Regions from separate parts of the Ornithinibacillus salinisoli genome, predicted to be linked through region 1. Evidence: a T-box and tRNA genes for the amino acid it is inferred to sense, from the RefSeq annotation. Region 1 holds a T-box; the other holds one or more tRNA genes.
The links. A T-box is a leader RNA that pairs with one kind of tRNA and senses whether it is charged. The one in region 1 lies ahead of alaS (alanine--tRNA ligase), so its partner is inferred to be a tRNA-Ala.
Positions count from the first base shown of each region.

Region 2: it has a tRNA-Ala gene. The T-box ahead of alaS (alanine--tRNA ligase) is inferred to sense a tRNA for this amino acid. The anticodon was not compared.

Region 1 covers NZ_JBHUMI010000016.1:218,481-230,948, reverse strand. Annotated here, with positions in the region: gene ACFSTA_RS11720 (AAA family ATPase) at 1-592, opposite strand, end outside; gene ACFSTA_RS11715 (zinc ribbon domain-containing protein) at 1,133-2,551, shown strand; gene greA (transcription elongation factor GreA) at 2,595-3,071, opposite strand; gene udk (uridine kinase) at 3,273-3,911, opposite strand; gene ACFSTA_RS11700 (O-methyltransferase) at 3,934-4,569, opposite strand; gene mltG (endolytic transglycosylase MltG) at 4,652-5,770, opposite strand; gene ACFSTA_RS11690 (DUF1292 domain-containing protein) at 6,124-6,414, opposite strand; gene ruvX (Holliday junction resolvase RuvX) at 6,428-6,844, opposite strand; gene ACFSTA_RS11680 (IreB family regulatory phosphoprotein) at 6,845-7,114, opposite strand; gene alaS (alanine--tRNA ligase) at 7,214-9,856, opposite strand; T-box leader at 9,908-10,117, opposite strand; gene ACFSTA_RS11670 (AI-2E family transporter) at 10,161-11,228, opposite strand; gene ACFSTA_RS11665 (hypothetical protein) at 11,277-11,465, opposite strand; gene recD2 (SF1B family DNA helicase RecD2) at 11,668-12,468, opposite strand, start outside.
Region 2 covers NZ_JBHUMI010000015.1:44,908-57,375, forward strand. Annotated here, with positions in the region: gene ACFSTA_RS09995 (LacI family DNA-binding transcriptional regulator) at 1-872, shown strand, start outside; gene ACFSTA_RS10000 (sulfatase family protein) at 890-2,209, shown strand; gene ACFSTA_RS10005 (formylglycine-generating enzyme family protein) at 2,230-3,162, shown strand; gene pgmB (beta-phosphoglucomutase) at 3,197-3,871, shown strand; gene ACFSTA_RS10015 (glycoside hydrolase family 65 protein) at 3,909-6,182, shown strand; gene ACFSTA_RS10020 (GNAT family N-acetyltransferase) at 6,855-7,331, opposite strand; gene ACFSTA_RS10025 (transcriptional regulator) at 7,891-8,538, shown strand; tRNA gene ACFSTA_RS10030 (tRNA-Ala) at 8,818-8,890, opposite strand; gene ACFSTA_RS10035 (5'-nucleotidase C-terminal domain-containing protein) at 9,131-12,468, shown strand, end outside.

The sequences.
Region 1 (12,468 bases):
AGAGCAATTGATTCGAAGCCGTTTTAACATAGTAATATATTTGCAAGGATGGATTTCCTTCCTCATTTGCTAAAAATAGCTTGGTTGAATTAAATGTTTCAAAATTCAAATAAAAAACCTTCGATTCATGCAAAGCTAATTGCTTACACAAATTAACAGCAACCGTTGTTTTTCCAGTACCTCCATTTGGAGAATATACGGAAATGATCGTCGTTTGATTCGTTCGATCTAATAATTTTCCTGCCTCTTCATTGTTCTCATAATATAACCCTAATATATTCGCAACTAATTGATCTAATCGCTGGTATCGATAGACTGAAGGTCTCGATTGACCTGAACTTGCAAGTACATCATCCTCCAGTAAAATTACAAACATGTCTTCAAGATTTTGAAGTTCTTGAAGCTTCATTTCAGGACTGATAAGTAAAATATCAACAATTTCTCCTTGGTCCATATATCCCTGTAATGCCTCATTATTGGAAAAGTAAGTGACAATAAATTGATTACTGTTACTAGATGTACGCATATAGGCACCAAGTGATTCTAAATATTCTTTATTTGTATCTGCAATTACGATTCGAATCTTCTTCAAAGAAAAACACCACCATTATTGTTGTATACTTTTATAAATTTTACTAAAATTACAATTTAAATAAATAGGAATACCCAAAAACAGGAAATTTCGCCTATATTCCATATGTAAATATACTTAATTCAAGATATATGAATTAAAAATGACTTCGGAAACTATAAAAAGCGAACATTAAAACTAAATCACCAAATAACATTCGTATTAATTGAAGTTTCACCCGTAGGAATTTGACGAAAAATATCGAAAAGATAATTTTGTAATTATCGGTAAATTAGAACTAAAAGAAGCAAAAAAACAACAGGGCCCATACGACTAGTACTTTCGATTGATATTTCCCAAGATTTAATCATTATGTAACATTAATGTAATCAAAATGTAATCTAATTAACCCCTGAAAATTTCTTAATTCCATTTTATTAATTACGAACCGCACGCATGGATTATCGTGTTATTTTTTTAAATAGTTAAAAAGTTGCATCATTTTTTCTGCTCATTATGATACGATTAATGGTATGAATATGACGTTAGGAGTGAAAAGGATTGAAATGCAGAAACTGTGGCTATAAATTTCCATCAAGAGATATTCAGTTTTGCCCTGAATGTGGAAATAAAGTAAAAGAAACTCATACCAAGAAATTCCCTAAGAAATTCATGATGTTGTTGTTAACTATTGGAATTCTATTTGTTGGTGGCCTCATTACCTTTTATTTTATTGGGAACGCTAAGTATGATCCGATACATAAAATTAGCTCTTTTGAAGAAGCCATTTCGAATGAAAATCTAGAGGAGTTAACAAAATTATTAACTCCTTATGAGGATTCCTTTACAATCGATGAGGAAAGCACAGCTAACCTAGTAGATTTTTTCCGAAAAAATCCAGGTTCACTTCAAACAATAGTTAACGAATTAAAGAATAAGGCTGCAGCTCTAGAAGGTGGAAATACACTCTCTTCAGATTTGTACGCAACAATTACGATAGAGAAAAGTGAGAAAAAATGGTTTCTGTTTCATGATTATAAATTAGTTGTCATTCCAGCTTTTATCGAAGTATATACAACAGATAATAGTGTAGATCTAATTATAGATGGAAAGACAGTAGATACAACAACCGAAGAAGGGGTTCACGAAAAGAAGTACGGACCATACATGCCAGGTACACATTTTTTAAAAGCTATGTTTGATAATTCATATACAACGACTGAAAATGAACAAGAAGTTACGTTATTCCAAATGGAAAATAATATATCACGACATGAACTACAGGTGAATGTTGGAACATTCCGAATCGTTTCGACATTTGAAGAGGAAGCAACATTATTTGTAAATGACCAAGAAACAGATATTATCATTAATAAAGGTAACCAAGTGGTCGGCCCCTTTCCGCTCAGTGAAGATATTGAAATACATTTGGAAAAAGAAATGCCTTGGGAAACTGTCGTAAGTCAAAAAGAAACGATTTCTGAAGATGTAAGTGAAATTAGAATGAAGAAAGTATCAATCATTTCAGATCAAGAAGAAGAAAAAATTATAGATATTATAAATGATGTATTTACAACCTATACAGAAGCGTTAAATGCACGTGACGCTTCCATATTAATGGATAACATTACTGACAACATGGTAAAAGATTTACAAGAACAAATAGAATATGTCGAAGAGAATTTACCTGATTATGAGGGAACGTTACGAAAAGCACAGTATCGTCTGGACTGGTATCAAGATCCAGAATATGATAAGGAAGTTGGAGCATATGTATTCGACATAGATGTCATGTTCACTTACTATGAACCAAATGGAAAACTTGGCAGACTTTTCGAAGGTGAAAATGAGCATGAATATGAACGTGGTGTAAATGTAGTTTTACTATTCGATGAACAAGCAAATGAATGGAAAGTGGATCAGTATGAAAATAAACATTTCTTTGTTTTTGAAGATGACCCTGTCTATGAATTGGATTAAATTAAAAAATAGGTTATGCCCTACAGCATAACCTATTTTAACTTTATTCAACTTTTAATATCTTTACTTGAATATCGCCACCAGGTGTTACTACAGAAATCTCTTCTCCAACTTCATGTCCGATAAGACTTTTTGCCATTGGTGAATCATTCGAAATCTTTCCTTCAAATGGATCTGCTTCTGCACTACCAACAATCGTATATGTTTCTTCGTCTCCATCAGGTAACTCTTGAAAAGTAACCGATTTACCTAGGGATACGATATCTGGATTTTCATTATCATTTTCAATTATTACGGCGTTCCGAATCATTTTTTCTACTTGAGCAATTCTTGATTCAACAAACGCTTGCTCATCCTTTGCAGAATCGTATTCCGAGTTCTCAGAAAGGTCTCCGAAGTCACGAGCTACTTTAATGCGCTCTACTACTTCTTGTCTTCTTTCCGTTTTTAAGTACAATAATTCCTTTTCTAATTTCTCTTTCCCCTCTTGTGTCATATAAAAATTTTTCTCTACTGCCATAAAAAAAACACTCCTTTTTTATCTAGTCGCACATGCGTGACTACAAACTCTGATACAGGTTTTTGAATGAACCATAATAAATTAGATAAACAGTATAAATTGTATGATACTATTTATACTGATTTGACTCAACCATTATATCTAAAAAGTTTACTTTTCATTACTATGGCAGATTTTCTATAAATTCGCAATAGTTTCTTGTTAATTATTTGTTTGATACTTCTTTAATATTTGCTCAATCTTTGTAGCCATTAAGTCAATAGCTACGTGATTTTGACCACCTTCAGGAATAATAATGTCTGCATAACGTTTTGTTGGTTCAACAAATTGCAAATGCATGGGACGAACAGCATTTAAATATTGATCTATTACGGAATCTAATGTTCTTCCTCGCTCTTTTATATCTCTAAGAAGCCTTCTAATGATTCTAAGGTCTGCATCTGTATCAACAAACACTTTGATATCCATTAAATCCACTAAACGTGGATCCTCTAAAATTAAAATACCTTCCAATATGATTACATCTTTAGGTTCTACTTTTATAACCTCATTAGAGCGTGTATGTAATTTATAATCATACACAGGTTTATCAACAGAAGTATGGTGTAATAAATCATGTACATGTTCAATTAATAAATCATTATCAAATGCGAGTGGATGATCGTAATTTGTATTTAATCTCTCTTCAAAAGGTAAATGACTTTGATCTTTATAATAATAATCTTGTTCGATTACTAATATCGTTTTATCTGGAAATCGATTGTAAATGGACCTTGTTACAGATGTTTTACCACTACCGCTTCCACCTGCAACACCAATTACTACTGGTTTATCTCGCATACCAAATTATGGCCCCTTTCTCTTACTTTTTGTAACTAATTGCTATGCCATCCCCGATAGGCAAAATTGTTGTAACATAGTCTGAGTGATTCATTAACCATTCATTAAATGCTCTAATTTTTTCTACCATCTTCTTATATCTTGGATGTTCAAAATTAGGGTCAGCAACATAACCTCTAAATAATACATTATCCGTAATAATAAATCCATTATCAGCTAATAATGGGCTTGATTGTTCAAAAAAGTTTTTGTATTGTCCTTTTGCAGCATCGATAAATATACAATTAAATTTGTCGCTAAGTGACAATTTTTCTAGTTCTTCAAGCGCATCTCCATGTATCACCTGTATATTAGTATGCTTATTTCGTTTATTAATATTTTCAATTGCTTCTTTATATCTCTTATCATCTTTTTCGATCGTAACAATGTTACTATTCGGACTTACTTCGAGCATGCGGAGGGCAGAATAACCTATTGCTGTACCAATCTCTAAAATACGTTTCGGTTTCTGGAGTCGGATTAACTGCAAAAGAAATTCCATCCCTATGGAATCCATAATTGGTATCCTATCTTCTTCAGCTTGTTGCTGCAAATCTTTAATCCAACCATTATCTGTAGGCAATAGGTCTAACAAATAATTTGTAATCTGATCGTCCATGTTAACAACCTCTTTATATGTTAGTCTTCGATTCAAAAAAACGGGAAATGTGAATTTTTTAATTCACACTTCCTTCCCTAGTTTAATTAATATATTTACTTCTATTTTCATTATGTTCTTCATTTGTCTCTGCATAATGAATATTACCTTCACTATCATGCAAGAAATATAGGTAATCTGTTTCTTCTGGGTATATAGATGATTCTAATGCACTCTGAGAAAAATTCGAAATAGGACCTATTGGAAGTGCATCTATAACATAGGTGTTATACGGTGATTCTACTTCAGTATCAGTTAATAGCACTCTTCCTTTATGCGTACCAAGTGCATATAACACTGTTGGATCTGTTTGAAGACGCATACCTGCATCCAAACGATTATAGAAAACTCCTGATATGATCTTTCGTTGTTCTTCTGTAACTGCTTCTTTTTCTACGATGGATGCCATCGTTAACGCCTCATGGATAGAAAATCCTTTTTCATTAATACCGTCCATGTAGGAATAAACGACATCTCTCGTTTTATCAAGCATATTTGTAATTATCGTCTCTATTGGTGGTTCTGCTTCATAAAAATCATATGTTGCAGCAAACAAATAACCTTCTAATGGTGTTAAGATATCCTCCTGTAGTATCTCCTCGGATAAAATGGAAGGATAAGTGTCAATTAACGACTCTACATATGCTGTATCATTGACCTTATCTAAAAACTCTTCTTTTGTAATAGGTAGGGCATCTGCATAGACTTCTGCAATTTGTTCAACAGTCAACCCTTCTGGAATCGTAACACGATAAACTGGCTCTTTAATAATACGCCCACTCTTTAGAGATTCTATAATTTCATCAAACGTCATCGATTTTGTAAATGTATATTCACCGGCTTGAAAACCAGATTCATTTTTAAACTTTATGTAAAATCGAAAAATACGTGAGTCTTTAATTATTTCATTTTCCTCGAGTAATGAAGCAATGCTTGATGTAGATGAGCCTAAAGGTATTTCAACTTCGATACCCTGCTCATTATCTGGGTCAACTGGTTGTAATCCAGACTTAATATAGTTATACCCTGAAATTCCACCAACTACTAGAATTAATATTAAAGAAACAATTATAATTGCTACAACCTTACGGACAGTTCTCGCTTCCTCTCCCCGCACAATTAAATTTTCTCTATATTTTTTTGTCTTTTTTTTATCAGACATTCAACATACCCCTCTCATCCGGTATATTATACTAAAAAAATATCATCTACGCTAGAGTTAGATGAAGGAAGAAAGGAATACCATTAATAGTAGGTATCCGCCGGTAGTACCGGTGGTTATAATTTGGACTCTATAACCCACTTGTTTAACTTAGCCACTAAAATAGCTCCTCAAGTTACCGCCAACCGTACTCACATAACTTCCTTTAGCTCATCCACTAGTAATGCTTTGCGGCATGATAGCAGCCTCTATAATAATATCCAGAATCGAACTAGAGACTAGGATTTTAAAATACATATTAACATGAAATTAGCTGATGTCATTGAGACACCAGCTAATTTGTATATGACTGTTTATTGATTTAGTTCTTCTTCATCTGCTAATGTATTTAGCATTTCTTCTACCATTTCCCACTCTTCATCAGATTCTATTGGAAAAAGGGAAAGATCATTATCATCTTTTTCCTTTTCTTCGTAGCGAAACGCATATACTTCTACTTCTTCATCATCTTTTTGTTCTACTGGCACGACAGCAATATAAGAGTGATTGGTTTCATCTACATCAAATGTAAACAATACTTCAAATAAGTGCTCTTCACCATTCTCATCAGGAATAATTATTCGTTCCTTTTCTTCTAAAGCCATAAAAAATCCTCCTCTATAATTTTTGATCAAGGTAACCTTGTAAGATCATAACTGCTGCCATTTTATCAATGACTTTCTTCCGTTTCTTTCTACTCATATCTGCCTCTAGTAAAACTCGTTCAGCCGCGATTGTCGTCAATCGTTCATCCCATAATACGGTTGGTACGTGATGAACATCTTCTATGTGTTTCGCAAATACTTTAGAAGCCTCTCCGCGTTCACCGATTGTACCATTCATATTTTTGGGTAACCCGATAATAGCTTTCCCAATTTTATGCTCAGATATAATTTCTTTTAGCTGTTCGTCTGCTGACTCTATTTCATTTTCATCCCATTTAATTGTAGTTACTCCTTGAGCTGTCCATCCTAACTCATCACTAACTGCAACCCCAATTGTTTTGGAACCAACATCTAAACCCATTATTTTCATTTATTTATCCTTTTTTTGTTGCTCTAGATAGTATTTTACCAACTCTTCTATTACTTCATCACGTTCAACTTTACGGATTAAATTTCTAGCATCTTTATATCTAGGTATATATGCAGGATCTCCTGACAATAAATAGCCTACAATTTGATTTATTGGGTTATATCCTTTTTCCTGCAGTGCCTCATGTACTGTCATTAAAATTTCCTTAATGTCTTGATCAAATGGTTCTTCCGAAAAATTAAACTTCATTGTTTTATCAATCGAACTCATCGTGACACCTCATTCCGTTTATTACCCTTCTTTCATTATTCTAACATGTTTAATGGATTTAATATATCTTTTTATACATGATAGATATACAAGGGACTATTAACTATTTATATTCTCTTTTACATATTGTTTGACATATGTGAGAGCCTCATTAATTTTACTAGGATCTTTTCCTCCAGCCTGTGCCATATCAGGGCGACCACCGCCCCCGCCTCCACATATTTGAGCGGCATGTTTTATCAGATTACCTGCATGTAATCCTCGATCTATTAACGCTTTCGAAACACCTGCTATGAGCTGTACTTTTTGATCATTTTCAGCTGCTAGTAAAATAATTCCATCGTCCAATTTTTGCTTTAATTCATCAACCATATTACGAAGCTGGTTCATATCTTTCACAGTTACCTTTTGAGCCAACACATTAACACCTTGTACAGTTTCTACTTGATCTAAAATATTCGAAGCTTCTAAATTGGACATTTTAGCATGTAACGATTCGTTTTCTTTTTGCACTAATTTGATTTCCTGGAACAAGCTCTCAATACGTTCTGGTAGTTTTTCTTCATTGGTTTTGACAAGTTGTGCAGCTTGTTGTAATACATTCATCTTGTTGGATAAGAAATTGTATGCTTGTTTACTAGTAACTGCCTCAATTCTTCTTGTGCCAGCACCAATACCACCTTCTGAAACAATTTTAAACAAACCAATTTCTGAAGTATTTCGAACATGACATCCACCACATAATTCGATACTATAATCATCTATTTGTACAACACGTACAACGTCACCATATTTTTCTCCAAATAATGCCATTGCTCCAATTTCTTTCGCTTCAGCAAGTTTTTTATTATCTACAACGACACCGATAGAATCCCAAATTTTTTCATTAACTATTTTTTCTATTCGTTGTAGTTCATCGTTATCCACTGCACTAAAATGGGAGAAATCAAAGCGTAATCGATCTGGTGTAACTAATGAGCCTGCTTGGTTTACATGGGTACCTAGAACATCCTTCAAAGCCTGATGTAATAAGTGTGTTGCGGTATGATTTTTGATAACCGATGTACGGAATTGGCTATCTACTATTGCCTGTACAAGATCTCCAACTTTAAATTCACCATCCTTCACACGGATTTTATGAATGTGATCTCCTTTTGGTGATTTTTGTACATCTTCTACATACGCAGAAGCTGTGCTAGTATAGATCCAACCGTGGTCAGCAACTTGCCCCCCACTTTCCGCGTAAAACGGTGTTTCTTCTAGAATAACGAAAACCTCTTCATCTACACTTGCTGATTGCTTCGTTTCTTTTCCGCTTATAATGCCATGAATTGTTGTCTTTATTTCTAGTGTATGATACCCAACAAATTCACTCTTTACATCAATCGTACTTAAAATATCATCTTGCACCTGCATAGAGTCAACTTTTTGTCGAGCATTTCTAGCGCGCTCTCGTTGTTTTTCCATTTCTTTATGAAACGCTTCTTCATCAATGTTAAACCCTTGTTGTTCAACATACTCTTCCGTTAATTCTTTTGGGAATCCGTATGTGTCGTATAGACGAAAAACTTCTTCTCCTGGAAATACCGTACTGCCCTTCGATTTTTCTTTGTCCATAATCGAAGTTAGTATTTCTAATCCGTCATTTAACGTTTCATGAAATCGCTCTTCTTCCACTTTGATGATGTTCTGAATAAAGTCTTTTTGTTTTAATACCTCTGGATAGAAATCTTTCATGATTTCGCCTACCGTTTGTACTAATTCATACATAAACGGTTTCTCAATGCCGATCTCTTTGGCAAATCTCACAGCTCGACGTAATAATCTACGTAAAACATACCCTCTACCTTCATTAGATGGAAGTGCTCCATCACTAATAGCAAAGCTCACCGTACGGATATGATCTGCAATCACTTTATAAGCCGTATCACTATCTTTATCTTTACCATAAGGAGTTGACGTAAGTTTCTCCGTTTTTTGTATGATCGGCATAAATAAATCCGTCTCAAAGTTTGTTGGAGCATCTTGGATTACGCATACCATACGTTCAAGTCCCATTCCAGTATCAATATTTTTCTTTGGAAGTGGTGTATACGTATCATCTGGATTGTGATTAAATTGGGAAAAGACTAGATTCCATATCTCTAAGTAACGCTCATTCTCGCCACCAGGATATAGCTCCGGATCGTTTGGGTCATTTCCGTACTTTTCACCTCGATCATAAAAAATCTCCGTATTTGGTCCACTCGGTCCTTCACCAATATCCCAAAAGTTCTCCTCTAATCGAATAATTCTTTCTTTTGGTATATTCATATTGTTAAGCCAAATATCATATGCTTCATCATCTTCAGGATGGACGGTTACAGATAATCGTTCCGGATCAAATCCGATCCAATTTTCATTCGTTAAAAATTCCCAAGCCCATTCAATCGCTTCTTTTTTAAAATAATCACCGATAGAGAAATTCCCTAGCATCTCGAAAAACGTATGGTGTCTTGCTGTAAAACCTACATTCTCGATGTCATTTGTTCGTATTGATTTCTGTGCATTAACAATTCTTGGGTTCTCTGGGATCACTCGACCATCAAAATATTTTTTTAGTGTTGCCACTCCACTATTGATCCAAAGTAATGTTGGATCATCCATAGGCACAAGTGATGCGCTTGGCTCAACACGATGTCCTTTCTCTTTAAAAAAGTCTATAAACATTTGTCTAACTTGCGCTGAAGTTAATTGTTTCATTTTTCACCCTCCATTATTTTTACAAATAAAAAAATCCCCTCTCTGCTCTACTGCAGGGACGAGATATTCGCGGTACCACCCTAATTATGAACAATTATTAAATGTTCATCACTTGATCATGGTAACGGTTTGAAACCGACGGGTATTAGCCGCACTCCAGTCTAGCTTTCCATGGCTCTTATTTAGGATTTTTTTCAGCCTAATGAAAATCCCTCTCTGAAAAATCGAATTCCATGTACTCTTTACCTTCAACATATTAACGATATGATGTTATGCGATATTATAGATAATTTTTTAAAAAAAGTCAACGATCACGACTGATAGTAACAATATGTTTTGTAATTACTTTTAATATTGTAAGTAATGGCACAGCAACTATCATCCCAAGTACGCCTCCTAGTTTACCGCCGAGAAGTAGTGCAAATATAATTGCAACTGGATGAATCGCAACACTCTTACCAACAATATACGGTTGTAATAAGTTACTCTCAATTAATTGAATGACAAAGATCGCTATAATAACAAAAAACACAAGGTTTCCGGAAAGCGTAAGTGCAATACCAATAGCTGGAATCGCACCGATAATGGGTCCGAAATAAGGGATTATGTTAGTTAGCCCCATGATTATAGCCAGTAATAAGGCATATTTTAAATCTAAAAAATGAAAAATAATATATGATGCTAAACTGACAAAGAGACAAACTATTAACTGCCCTCGTATATAATTTCCAAGACTTTTATCAATCGCTTGCACTAATCTACTTGATTGCTGCTGATACTTCTTCGGGATAAAACCTTTTAAATAACTTCTTATTTTTGTGTAATCTTTTAAAAAATAAAAAACGAGTACTGGAATGACCGTGATTATAACAATCATATCAAACACCCGTGTTATACCACCAATTACATTGCCAATAATTCCTTCTATATACGTTTCAATATTAGCAATAATTCCATCTATCTTATCATGTACCCTTTCAGGTAAAAAGGATGTAGAATCATATATTTGATAAATGAAACCTTGATACATTTCAACCAATTGGGGTAAATACTCATTTAAATCATGTAATTGATGAACAACGACAGGATATATGCGATAAATTAAATATCCAGCTCCACCAAAAAACAAAATATAAATCAATAGAACTGCAATACTTTTGGGGATATTATACTGATGGAGTTTTTTTACTATTGGAAAAAGTAAGTATGCGATTAAGCAAGCAATAATAAATGGTGAAAAGAGCTGTAATACAAAGGTGAAAAAGGCGTGATAAAATGGAAATAACTTCACTAGTAAGTAAATAAATAAAAATAATAATATACCTGAAATAATCCAATACAGAAAGTTTATTGGCTTTTTTTGCAGAAACATAGATGACCTCTCCTTAGTATAAATATAGTCTTTGCATTACACTAAGGATTACCAATTTAACTTTCTTTCATCATCCGTAAATAAATCATCTAAAGAACTCAAAGAACCATCAGCCTCTACTTGATGTACTGTCAATTCATCCCCTGTAATCGACATCTCAATAAAGCAATTCCAACAGTAGAACTGTTGGGAACCTATTTTTCCAATATCCTTTCCATTGCAGTTTGGGCATTGCATCAACATAATATCTCCCCTATTATTGTGTGTTCAAAAATAGGATGAAAAGGACCGAAAATTTCGAGGCGGTGTAGTTATGAGCAACGCAGAAACAAGCCAACGAAGAAATTCGATGTGTCATTTTTACCAGACTTTTTGAACAACCTCTATTATTGCTAAGATATTATGTTATGCTAACCGATAATTAATAAATTATACATTATCACATAAAATCGTACGGTGAAATATCCTCATCTTCTTCATTCTCCTGCTTTTGTTGAAGAATGTTGGATTCATCACTTATTCGATCTGTCAACTGCTCCTTTAACGAAGTGAAACGTTTATTTGTATCTTGTGTTCGTATCCCTCTCATCAAAGCATTCGTTTCACCACAAATAATTAAGGATTGCTTTCCCCTCGTAATAGCAGTGTATAATAAGTTCTTACGTAACATGCGATAATAGGTTGAAACAATGGGTAGAATGACAATGGGAAACTCACTACCTTGTGATTTATGAATGGAAATACAATAGGCAAGCATGAGATTAATATAATCTTTTCGTTCATATACTACTTCTTTATCATCAAATAATACGACAAGCTGCTCAACATGATCCGTGTTCTCATCTTCTTCAAATATAGCTACCACTTCACCTATATCACCATTAAAGACCCCATCCTCAGGTTGGTTTACAAGCTGAATCACTTTATCACCAATACGAAATATGGAATCATTAACCTTTACTTCGCGTTTCTTCGATGTCTTCGGATTCACTAATTGCTGTAACGCTTTATTAATCATCGTGATACCAGCTTGTGTACGATACATTGGAGCTAGAACTTGTATATCCATTAGGTCAATACCTTTATCCATAGCTTTTTTATAGACTTTAGTAATAACCTCAATAACGTGATGTTCTCTACAATTAATAAAACTAAAATCCGTATCGTTATGTAGTAAATCTATTTGAAAAGATTCATTTTTAATCGAATGGGCTAATTGGATAATTTTAGAGCCTTCCTT
Region 2 (12,468 bases), on a different contig from region 1:
CGAAAAACCTTTCATCGAAAAGACAAAAGACAATTGGATTAATTGCTTCAGGTATTTTCACAGAAAATACAAAGGATACGATCTCATTTGAAATATTAAAAGGCGTATATACCGGAGTCCAGGAAAATGAATATGAATTGTCCATTTTTTTAATCGATTCATTGAAGCAAGAACAGAAAAGCTATGCACAATTTTGTCGAGATCGAAAAATTGGAGGCATTATTTTACAGGGGATTCGTACAGATGACCGGTATTTCAATGAGCTGATGGATTCGAATATCCCTTGTGTAATGGTTGATGTGGTTTCTGAAATGAATAATCGATTAATTGGTAGTGTCACGAGTGATAACTTTGGAGCAAGTAAGAAAATAGCTACACATTTATTGAAGCAAAATCATAGAGATATTGCAATCGTTGCAGGAACAAAGGAAACCTATGTAAATACGGAGCGACTAAAAGGGGCGATTAGTGCTTTGCAGGAATTTGGTTTAAAAGTCGCTGATAAGGATATATTATACGCAGACTTTTCCGAAGATGAAGCATATCACTTAACAAAAGAGTACCTAGAAAATTCACAACCGTCTGCTTTCCTATGTAACAGTGATTTAATGGCATATGGTGTTATGAGAGCGATAAAAGAAAAAGGGCTGCGGATACCAGAAGACATATCTATTACCGGTTTTGATGATTTATTGATTAGTGACTTTACGCAACCAAGACTAACAACTATACGACAAGATTTCTTTGAAATGGGAAAGCAATCTGCTCTATTGCTGCAGCGGTTAATGGAAAATCAGGATGAAACAAAATTAGTCTGTGTTGACTATGAATTTATGGAACGTGATAGTGTACAAACGATGAGAAGAACTTAAGGAGGATTATACCAACCATGAGCAAACCAAATATACTAATGATAATTTCACATGATACGGGAAGACATATAGGTAGTTATGGTCATCATGTCGAAACTCCTGAGCTTAATGAATTGGCAGAGAATGGCGTGCAATTTAATAATTACTTCTGTTCACAACCACAATGTAGTCCTAGTCGAGGCAGTATCCTAACAGGCATGTACGGACATAATCATGGCATGTTAGGTCTTGCACATATGGGACACTCCATGAAAAAGGATATCGATACGATGCCTTCTGAAATGAATAAAGTGGGATATGACACATGGTTATTCGGTTTTTTCCATGAATCGATTGATGGCGAGTTACAAGGGGAAAAGCTTGGCTATGAACATGTGATTGAGGTGCCTGGTAATGCAGCTAAAAATGTTACGGATAAGGTAGAAGCATTCTTACAAGAACGATCAACATCACCAGAACCATCTCCATTTTATGCTTCCGTTGGATTTGAAGAAACACACCGCCCGTTTGATGATTTTGAACCAGTTCCAATGGATTCTGTGGAAGTTCCTGATTATTTACCAGATACGCAAAAAGTACGTGAAGATTTAGCATATTTCTATGGATCTGTGAAAGAACTGGATAAGGCAGTTGGACGAATTAAAAAATCGTTAGAAGAAACAGGGTTAGCTGAGAATACAATATTGATTTACACGACTGACCATGGAATTGCATTTCCAAGGGCGAAGGGAACGTTGTTGGATGCAGGTCTTGAAACTGCACTAATAATGAGACTGCCACAAGGAATGAAAAATGGTGGACGGGTACAAGATGAGTTACTATGTAACATTGATCTTATGCCAACTTTAATTGAAATTGCGGGTGGAAATGTTCCTGAAGGTATTGATGGAGTCAGTTTCTTTCCGCTATTGCAGGAAGAGCAATATGAAGAACGAGATAGCTTTTTCTGTGAATTAACATGGCATGATCGTTACCACCCGATGCGGGGTATTCGTACAAAAAATTATAAGTACATACGTAATTTTGAAGATGGACCCAAAGTGTACTTGCCATTTGATATCCATGAAAGTTTATCGGGTCAAGACGTTCGTGAAGAATATTATGTATCTAATTCAGAGGAAGAATTATATGATCTGAAGAACGATCCATTGGAGCAGATTAACCTTGCAAACAATGATGCGTTTATCGATGTTTTACAAGAACTTCGTTTGAAAGTGGAGAAGTGGATGAAAGAAACGAACGATCCATTATTACAGGGTCCTGTACCAGGAGAAGAAGCAAATGAATGGAAGAAGGAAATAGAAGCTGGGAGAGTCTATAAAGGTTCTATGAAGTAAATGATTGGAGGGAAGGCGAAATGACGGATAAAAATTGCTGTGGGGTGAGCCGTAACGCAGCTAATTCACTGGCAAATGAAAAACTTCAACAAATTAATCAAATACCGCATTCCTCCAATGAAATAACAACAATGGATAACATGATCTTAGTCCCCGGGGGCTCATTTCTAATGGGAACAGATACAGAGCACGGTTTTAAAATGGATGGAGAAGGGCCTGTAAGAGAAGTGCAGGTGGATTCTTTCTACATAGATGTGCATACCGTTACTAATGACTCGTTTAAAGCCTTTGTAGACGATACAGGATATAGGACAGAAGCAGAACGCTTTGGCTGGTCATTTGTGTTTTATCAATTGCTCCATACAAATACCGCTAAAACAGTTAGACAAAAGGTCCAACAAACACCGTGGTGGTGGGTAGTTGAAGGTGCGGATTGGTCACATCCTGAAGGACCAAACTCATCTATTTCCGATCGAATGGACCACCCAGTAATCCATGTATCTTGGAATGATGCTCAAGCTTATTGTAAATGGGCGGGAAAGCGTCTACCAACAGAAGTGGAGTGGGAATATGCGGCCCGTGGTGGACTAGAACAGAAATTGTATCCATGGGGCGATGAATTGACGCCGAACGGGGAGCATTATTGTAATATTTGGCAGGGAAATTTCCCCCATGAAAATACGAAAGAGGATGGCTATGTAGGAACTGCGCCAGCAAAGTCGTTTCCACCAAACGGATATGGATTATATAATGTTTCGGGAAATGTGTGGGAATGGTGTTCGGATTGGTTTGGTAAAGGACCAGATGCTGGCCAAAATCGAGTGATGCGAGGTGGATCCTATTTATGTCATCATTCGTATTGTAATAGATATCGGGTAGCGGCGCGAACTTCAAACACTCCAGACAGTTCAACAGGAAATATCGGTTTCCGTTGTGTAGTGGATGTTAATTAAATACAACTAGTATTTTCAGAAAGGAACATGCATTATGATTCAATCTCCTAAATTATTTATTTTTGACTTAGATGGCGTCATTACGGATACAGCAGAATATCACTATTTAGCATGGAAAAAGCTTGCAGAAGAACTAGATGTTTCATTTGATAGACAGTTCAATGAACAGCTAAAAGGTATAAGTCGAATGGAGTCACTGGAACTTATTTTGGCAAAGAATCGTTCACTTTCTTTGTCTGATCATGAGAAAGAAAAACTAGCAAATGATAAAAATGAATATTATAAGCAATTAATTGAATCGATTAATGGTGAGAATACACTACCAGGTATTGAAAAATTAATAAAAGAAATTAAAGAGAATAATATAAAGATTGCTCTCGGTTCAGCAAGTAAAAATGCCAATATGGTATTAGATAAGCTTGGCCTTACCGAGTATTTTGATTATATTGTCGATGCAGCAAAGGTGAAAAAAGGAAAGCCCGATCCGGAAACATTTACTACAGCGGCGGATGCTTTTTCTATCCATTATTCCGATTGTATTGGAATAGAGGATGCAGTGGCAGGAGTTGAAGCGATTAATAAAGCTTCTATGTTTTCTGTTGGTGTTGGGTCAACAGAACATTTGGCAGAAGCGGATTATGTGGTAAATGATACTTCAGGGTTACAATTTGAGGAACTGGTAAGACAGTACTCAAATTGGAAAAAGTAATTTTTGATAGGATTATAGACAATCAGGAGTGTTTGAAATGACATGGAAACTAACAAAGTCAGAATTGGATAATCAAAGTCTATTAGTAAATGAAAGTTTACTATCTTTAGGAAATGGTTATCTAGGTGTTCGAGGCAACTTTGAAGAAGGGTATCATGAAGGGTATAAGTCAATCCGTGGAACATACATTAATGCTTTTCATGATGAAACGGAAATTACATATGGTGAGAAGTTATATGCCTTTCCAGATACACAACAAAAGCTTGTTAATATCATTGATGGTCAGGGTGTCTATATTTACCTTGATGATGAGCGATTTTCGTTATTTGAGGGAGAAATTCTTGATTTTGAACGGAATTTACATGTGAATACTGGATTCGCAGAGCGGATCATTCATTGGAAATCACCGAAAGGAAAAGAAGTAAAACTTCACTTTAGGCGAATCGTTTCCTTTGAGACGAAAGAATTATTTGCTATTGATGTAAGCGTGGAGCCTGTTCAAAATGTAGAACAGATAAAAATCATTTCTACTGTTGAGGGCGATGTATCAAACTATGTCGATAAAAATGATCCTCGCGTTGCATCTGGTCATGCCAAACGACTACATGTAACAGAAGTAAAAAAACAGGAAGACTATAGTATTGTTAAAGACACTACATATGTAACGAATCTGGAGGTTGCTTGTGCAACAGCAACGAGAGTAAATAGGAGTAATTCCTATGAATGTCACGTTACGGACACCGGTGTAGAAGAAGAATATGTGTTTGCTGGAAGTGAAATAGTTCGCTTTACGAAGTTTAATGTATATACAGATACACTTCGACATGGTAAGACGGTTATCGAGCAAGCAGTTTCCATTCAGGATAAGTTAGCGAACAGAACATTTGAGGACCTTTTACAAGCACAACAACAGTATTTAGATCACTTTTGGAGCAAGTCAGATATTGAAATTGAAGGAGACGACAAGCTTCAAGAAGGGATACGCTTTAATCTATATCAATTATTACAATCAGTAGGTAAGGATTCCGTTAGTAATATTGCAGCAAAAGGGCTATCTGGAGAAGGATATGAAGGGCATTATTTCTGGGATACCGAGATTTACATGTTCCCGGTATTTTTAATGACTAATCCAGAGATTGCTAAACAACTATTATTGCATCGCTATTCAATACTAGACAGTGCGAGAGAACGAGCGAAGGAAATGGGCCATAGAAAAGGTGCATTATATCCATGGAGAACAATCACTGGTGGAGAAAGCTCTGCCTTCTTCCCTGCTGGAACAGCCCAATATCATATCAGTGCCGATATCGCTTATAGCTTTATTCAATATTATCTTGTTACCAAAGATGAAGCTTTTTTACAAGAATATATGGCAGAGGTATTATTTGAAACAGCACGCCTATGGTCAGATACAGGACATATGTTAGATGGTCAGTTTAGAATTGATGATGTTACCGGTCCTGATGAGTATACCTGTATTGTTAATAATAACTATTATACAAATGTGATGGCTAAGCATAATTTATTGTGGGCCGCTAAGCTATATCGTAAGTTGAAAGAAAAAGGTGCTTTAGATCAGCTGGCAGAGAGATTAGATCTATCTGAGCAGGAAGCAAAAGAATGGCAAGAAGCAGGAGAAAACATGTATCTGCCATATGATGAATCACGAAAAATAAATGCTCAAGATGATAGCTTTTTGAAGAAAGAACGATGGGATTTGGAAAACACGCCAAAAGATAAATTCCCATTACTGTTAAATTATCACCCATTAACATTGTATCGCTATCAGGTATGCAAACAAGCAGATACCGTTCTGGCTCATTTTCTGCTAGAAGATGAACAGGATGAAGAAACAATCAAAAGTTCCTATGACTACTATGAACAAATTACGACACATGATTCTTCTTTATCTTATTGTGTATTTAGCATTATGGGCTCTAAGTTAGGGTATGATGAGAAGGCATATGCGTATTTTAATGAAACTGCAAGACTAGACCTAGATAATACGCATGGAAATACAAAAGATGGTCTTCATATGGCGAATATGGGTGGTACATGGTTGGCAATTGTATTTGGATTTGCTGGCTTACGAGTGAAGGAAAGTGGTATTTCCTTACAGCCTACATTACCAAAGAAATGGAAGTCATTAAAATTTCATTTACAATATCAAGGAAGATTGCTACAGATCCGCATGGAGAATGACACGATAACGTATTTGGTTGAAGAAGGAGAAGCGTTAACGATCACACATCATGGTCAATTCGTTACATTAGAGCGAGGAGAATCTGTTGTGTTGAAGCTTCGCGCTTAATCGTAAACAAAAGGTGCTGGGAAAAATTAAATCTTTCCACTCTAAAGACGAATGATTAGATGATTGGAAGTTTAGACAGTAACTTTTTCAACGGTTACACCTTAATTCTTAGTTGATAGTAAATGCGAAGTAACGGCAACTTGATTTCTGCTCCGGGCAGTCGCTTTCCGCAGGGAACGCGAAGAGGCTACAAGGATAGGCGAAGTATGTAAACGGACAATTCTTCCCTTATTTGTGACAAAAGTGGGTAATAAAGGAGTTTATAGGACATCAGTTCCGTTATTAACCTAAATGTCAGGTATTCTGGTACGAATTAGAGCAATTAACGTACTTGATGTCCGATAACATCTTCAAATAAGATTTTTTTACGAAATAACGTACGCCATGTCCGCTCCGTTAAACCCTTGCGTCGTGGTAGCCTAGTGCGAAGCATTACTAGAAGATGCAGACGCACTTGTTTTGCGAGCGAGGAATCTTATCGTGAGCCCGCAGGAATGCAGGAATCGAGGTATATTTCCAGAGCGGTGAGCACTATGCTTCGCATTCCATGTATGATTAACAACAAAGTACGAAAACAACCCAAAAGAAAAATCCAAACTAATTCGATTCTAATTGAATTTTGAATCATAGTTTGGATTTTTATTTGACTAAAACATCTATAGTATTGACGGCTTATATTTCAAGTTTTGCAACTAATTCACCATTAGAAATAATACCCGTTTCTGCAAATCCCAACGAGGTATAAAGGTTTCTAGCTACCTTATTGTCAGGGCTGTAGGCAATGTAAACCGAAGTTGCTTCTCCTTGTGGAAATGACTTAATGTATGCAATTGCCTTTGTCATTGCTAGAGTTCCGTATCCTTTATTTTGATACCTTTTGTCTATCATTAGTCGAAGAATGCCATAACATGATTCATTGCCATATTCATTTTCCTCGGCATTATCGTAATACATCATGATAAATCCTATCATCGTATCAAGATCATAGATTGCAAAAGTCATAGCTGGTAAGTCATCATTCAACAATGCAACATATGATTGAGCAAGACTATATACATTTGAAGCAAGGAAATTATTTTGCTCATCACTCAGTTTTAAATGAATGCATTCCTCAAAGTTGTCCCATGTAATTTTGCGAAATTGTACCATTACTTGAACCTCCTGTTTTGTAAAAGTGAACTTTTAAATAAAGCGTTAACAGGCGGTCCGCGGGCAAAATATAAATCTTAGGTTAACTGAATAATCATGTTTCCCTTCCTTTCCAAATTTAGATTTTTCTGTATTTATTGTATCATATGGAAAACAATAATGTCAGGAAAGTAATTATGATTTTGGCAGCAGAAAGCGAAGTGGATTTTAATTGCGGTAGTATTTGTGTTCCTGCTTAAGAACTATGGTTTTCTTTAATGTATAATTATTGTATAATGATTAAGAATCTCCTGAATATTGCCCCCCCTGCTTCAGATGACATACCATCCGTTATATACACCTAATCCCCATTTTGGATCAGTTGGAGGACATACCGTCCTTTATTTACGATAAAAACTACAAATAATGAAATAATCCCATTAATAACGGCATCAATGTCCATTTATCCCTATAATTTTAATGCATTGACAGAGATAACGGAATCTATGTCCACAGTAATGAATGAAATGTATTTGAATTTTCTCATGTAATAAAATAAGAACAGAAAGGATAGTGAAAGATGCTAAGATTTGAACAGACATACAATGATTGGATTGAAAAACACATTTCCGAAGAAAAAAATCATAGGAGACGAGAAATTTTAGAAAAGGGTCTAGGTCATGGAACGATTGAATTTCTTCGTTCGATTTGGTTTCCTACTGTAGGGAACTTTAATCACCTATATCCGGAATGGGAGGTGCGCGATTTCAACAATGGGTATCGCTACCTTGATCTAGCCTACAGACCTGGGGATGCGAAAGGATGCATTGAAATACAAGGATATGGTCCACATGCAAGAGATATTGATGTCAGGCGATTTAAAGATTTATGTTGGCGTCATTCATTATTAGCTCTCGATGGATGGACATTATTACCGATTGCATATTTATCAATTAAAGATGAACATAAAAAGTGTCAACAACTAGTTCTTGCTTTTATCGGTAAATTTATTTCAAATGAATCATCATTTCCACAATTATCTTGGGTTGAAGCAGAGGTTGTACGATATGCACGTCGTCAACTTCGGCCAATTACTCCTCTTGAAATTGCTAGTCATTTAAAGATTAGTGACCGCCATGCAAGACGTATTTTACATACCCTAGTAGACTTACAAATTCTAACTGTAGCAAGCGGGAATAAACGAGTGCGAACATATAGGTTGAAATAACGGGAATACATTCCTCAAACGGTCACACGATCCCTTATTTCGTTAATTATAGTATTATTATAACTTTGGAGGACATACAATCCGTTATTTAATAATACTCCTTAAATAATTGCTATTATTTAGCATAATAACGGAACTCATGTCCGTCAAACATCTCGAAAAGCCTCTTTTTATAACATTAGCGGAACCTATGTCCGTTCAAGTTTCAACTACTCTAACAAAAAACACCATCTCTCACTTTATTTGCGAAAAATAGTGTCATTGTACACAATATGTAGATGGAGCATAGCGGGCTCGAACCGCTGACCTCTTGTCTGCCAGACAAACGCTCTCCCAGCTGAGCTAATGCCCCGTGAATGATTATAATTATAATCCCTTCTCATTAATTTTTCAATCACTTCATATAGTAAAATATACTCATTTAGCAAACATAGGATAATGTAACTATTTTTGCAAAAAATCTAGTTAAATAGTATGAAAAAGCTGTTTTTTTACAAAAACTTAATGGTATCTGTCCATTTTATATGCCATATTAATAGTGTGTTAGATTCCTATGAATGTAACATAATAATATTTCAAATGGAGGGTACTAATGAAACATTCAACTGTTCGGAAAGTATTTCATCTCGTTCTTATTATCGCGCTTGTGTTCATGAATTATTCATCGGTATTTGCGATGAAAGCATCAGCGGAAAGTAATGAAGAACTAGCAGAGGATTTATTCATTTCAGAGTACATTGAAGGCAGTTCATTTAACAAAGCAATTGAAATATTTAATGGGACTGGGCAGAGCGTTGACTTAGCAGACTATGAAGTTGACCTATACAGCAATGGTTCGGCAACAGCTAGTCAAACACTAGCATTATCAGGTACTTTGGAGCACGGAGATGTGCTCGTACTAGCACATACAAGTGCAGATCAGGCTATCTTAGAAGTGGCTGATATGACGCATGGTGGAGTCATTAACTTTAATGGGGATGATGCGTTAGCCTTAACGAAAAATGATAGTGTATTAGATGTATTAGGCGTCATTGGAGAGAGAATTAATTATGGACAAGATGTTACATTAGTGAGAAATTCTTCTGTGACAGCTCCTAGCACTTCGTATGACGAAGGTGAATGGACGGATTATACGAGTAATACATTTGCCTATCTTGGGAGTCACACAATGGATGGCGTTGACCCAGGAGAGCCTGGTGACCCCGGTGACCCAGGAGAACCTGGTGATGAGTATACTATTGGAGATGCCCGTAATTTAAGTGATGGAACAGTTGTAACGGTAGAAGGAATTGTAATAGCAGATAATGCTGCCATTAGTAATGGTTCTCAGTTTACAACTTATATACAAGATGAAACAGGTGGAATTAATCTATTTGCCTATGAACAAGGACAGTTACCTGATCTAGTAAAAGGTGACCGTGTACAAGTAGTTGGTGAACTAGATTCCTATAATGGATTAAAAGAAATAATACCAGAATCAATTGAAATAATAGAGCAGGGACAAGATTTACCAGAAGCGCAACAAATTACACTAGAAGACCTTCAGGATCCTGCGGTTGCAGAGTCATATGAAGGGGAATTAGTACAGCTAAACGGTTTTATCAATAATGTTCCGGGTAGCCCGGCTGGTGGTGGCTATAATGTATCACTAATTGATGCAGACTTTAATGGAACAACACTTCGCGTGATGGAAAATGCGCTAGATATTTCCTTGGTTGAATCAGATTTGTGGTACGATATCACGGCAATCGTTAGTCAATACAATGATTACCAACTAATTCCTACAGAGCAATCTGATTTACAGGTAGCAGAAGAACAACCAGATCCACCATCAGCATCGGGACTGTATGAAACGACTGTTGAAACGGTAACTGATGGCGATACAATTCGTGTTGCAGATCCAGTATTTGGCGAATCGAGAGTACGCTTCTTAAATATGGATACACCGGAAACGTATGCTGCTCATAATAACGACCCCGAAAGAGCAGAAATTAATGCGAATCAAAAATATTACGGGGATTTAGCGACAGGTTATATTAGTGAACTATTGCAACCAGGTGATGAAATCTATTTAAAAGTCGGTGATGAACCTACCGATGACTATGGTAGAATTTTAGCAGAAGTTATCCGCAAAGAGGATGGACTAAATATTAATATAGAAATGGTTGCACAAGGGTATGCATCTACTTATTTCCTTGCACCGATTGATGAAGAAGCATATCCCGTCTATCAAGAAGCTGTGAAAGAGGCGAAAGATGCTGGCTTAGGGATTTGGAATCCAGAAGATCCATTATTGGAATTACCTTTTGTATTCCGTGCCTTTGACGATCAAAAAGGATTATTACGTTATGTTGGTAACTCCGACACAATGGAGTATGTAGAACCGGTAGATTGGGCAGATGTCCCAGTCGAAAAACGAGTTTTCTTCGCTAGTGAAGCCGAAGCGGAATCATATGGTTATACACCTGCTGAAGGTGGTGGTGAAGCAGATCCGAATATTCTTGCATTACAACTTTTAAGCATGAATGATTTGCACGGGAAAATTGATCAAGAATATAGCCTTGACCCTGATGGGGATGGTACTTTTGACATGTACGGTCGTATGGATTATACGGCGTCAGCGATAAAAGAACGTGAGCTAGAAAATCCTAATACGTTAATTGTTCATGCCGGAGATATGATTGGTGGAAGTTCACCAGTATCAGGTTTATTACAGGATGAACCAACCGTAGAAATTATGGAAGAAATAGGATTTGATGTTGGGACAGTTGGAAACCACGAATTTGATGAAGGACTGGATGAATTATTACGTATGGTAAATGGTGGTGAGCATCCTGATGGGGCAGGTACAGAAGATTACGATGGCATGAATTTTCCTGTACTTTGTGCAAATTGTGTATATGAAGACACTGGGGAAACGTTCTTACCACCGTATCATGTAGAAGAAGTTGACGGTGTGGAAGTTGGATTTATCGGTGTAAATACACAGGAGACAGTAAACATGGTAATGCCGTCTTCGTTGGAGAATGTAGCGTTCACAGATGAGGTAGACGCGGTAAATGATGCTGTAGATGAACTTACTTCACAGGGGATTGAGGCTATTATTGTATTAGCACATATTCCTGCTAACCAATCAGGTATTGGAGCTACAGGTGCTGCAGCTGACTTGGCTATGGAAGTAAATGATTCGGTGGATGTTATTTTTGCGGCTCATAATCATCAAGTAGTTGATGGAGTAGTAGATAACAAGCTAATCGTGCAAGCTTCTGAATATGGTAAAGCATTTGCAGATGTTGATTTAGAAATTGATCGTACTACTGGTGACATTGTAAGTAAGGAAGCAGAAGTTGTTTTTGTTAAGCAGAGTGATTATACACCAGACGAAACGGTTGCAGAAACATTAAGCTATTATGCAGAAGCAATTGCTCCTATTGTAAATGAAGTTGTCGGATACAATGCACAAGAGCTAACAGGAAGTTATACCAATGATGCTGACCATGGCTTAGGTAATCTCATAGCAGATGGTATGAATTGGGCAATGGACAGTGACTTCGCCATGATGAATGGTGGTGGAATTCGAGATATTTTACTAGAAGGACCAATTACTTGGGGAGAATTATATAATATTCAACCATTTGGCAATACGCTAATGACCGTTGAGATTACAGGAGCAGATCTTTATCCTATTCTTAATGAGCAGCTATCAAGCTACGGATCTGACTACAGTATTGCTGGATTCCATTATACGTTTAATCCTGAGTTACAAGAGGTTGTAGATATTACATTCCCTGATGGTACACCGATAGATGAAGATGCAGTATATACATTAACGGTCAATAACTATATGGGAACTTCAGAGGGTCCGATTAAAGACCTTGGACAAAACCCAGTCATGGGACCAGAAGATATCGATGCCACCGTAGATTTTGT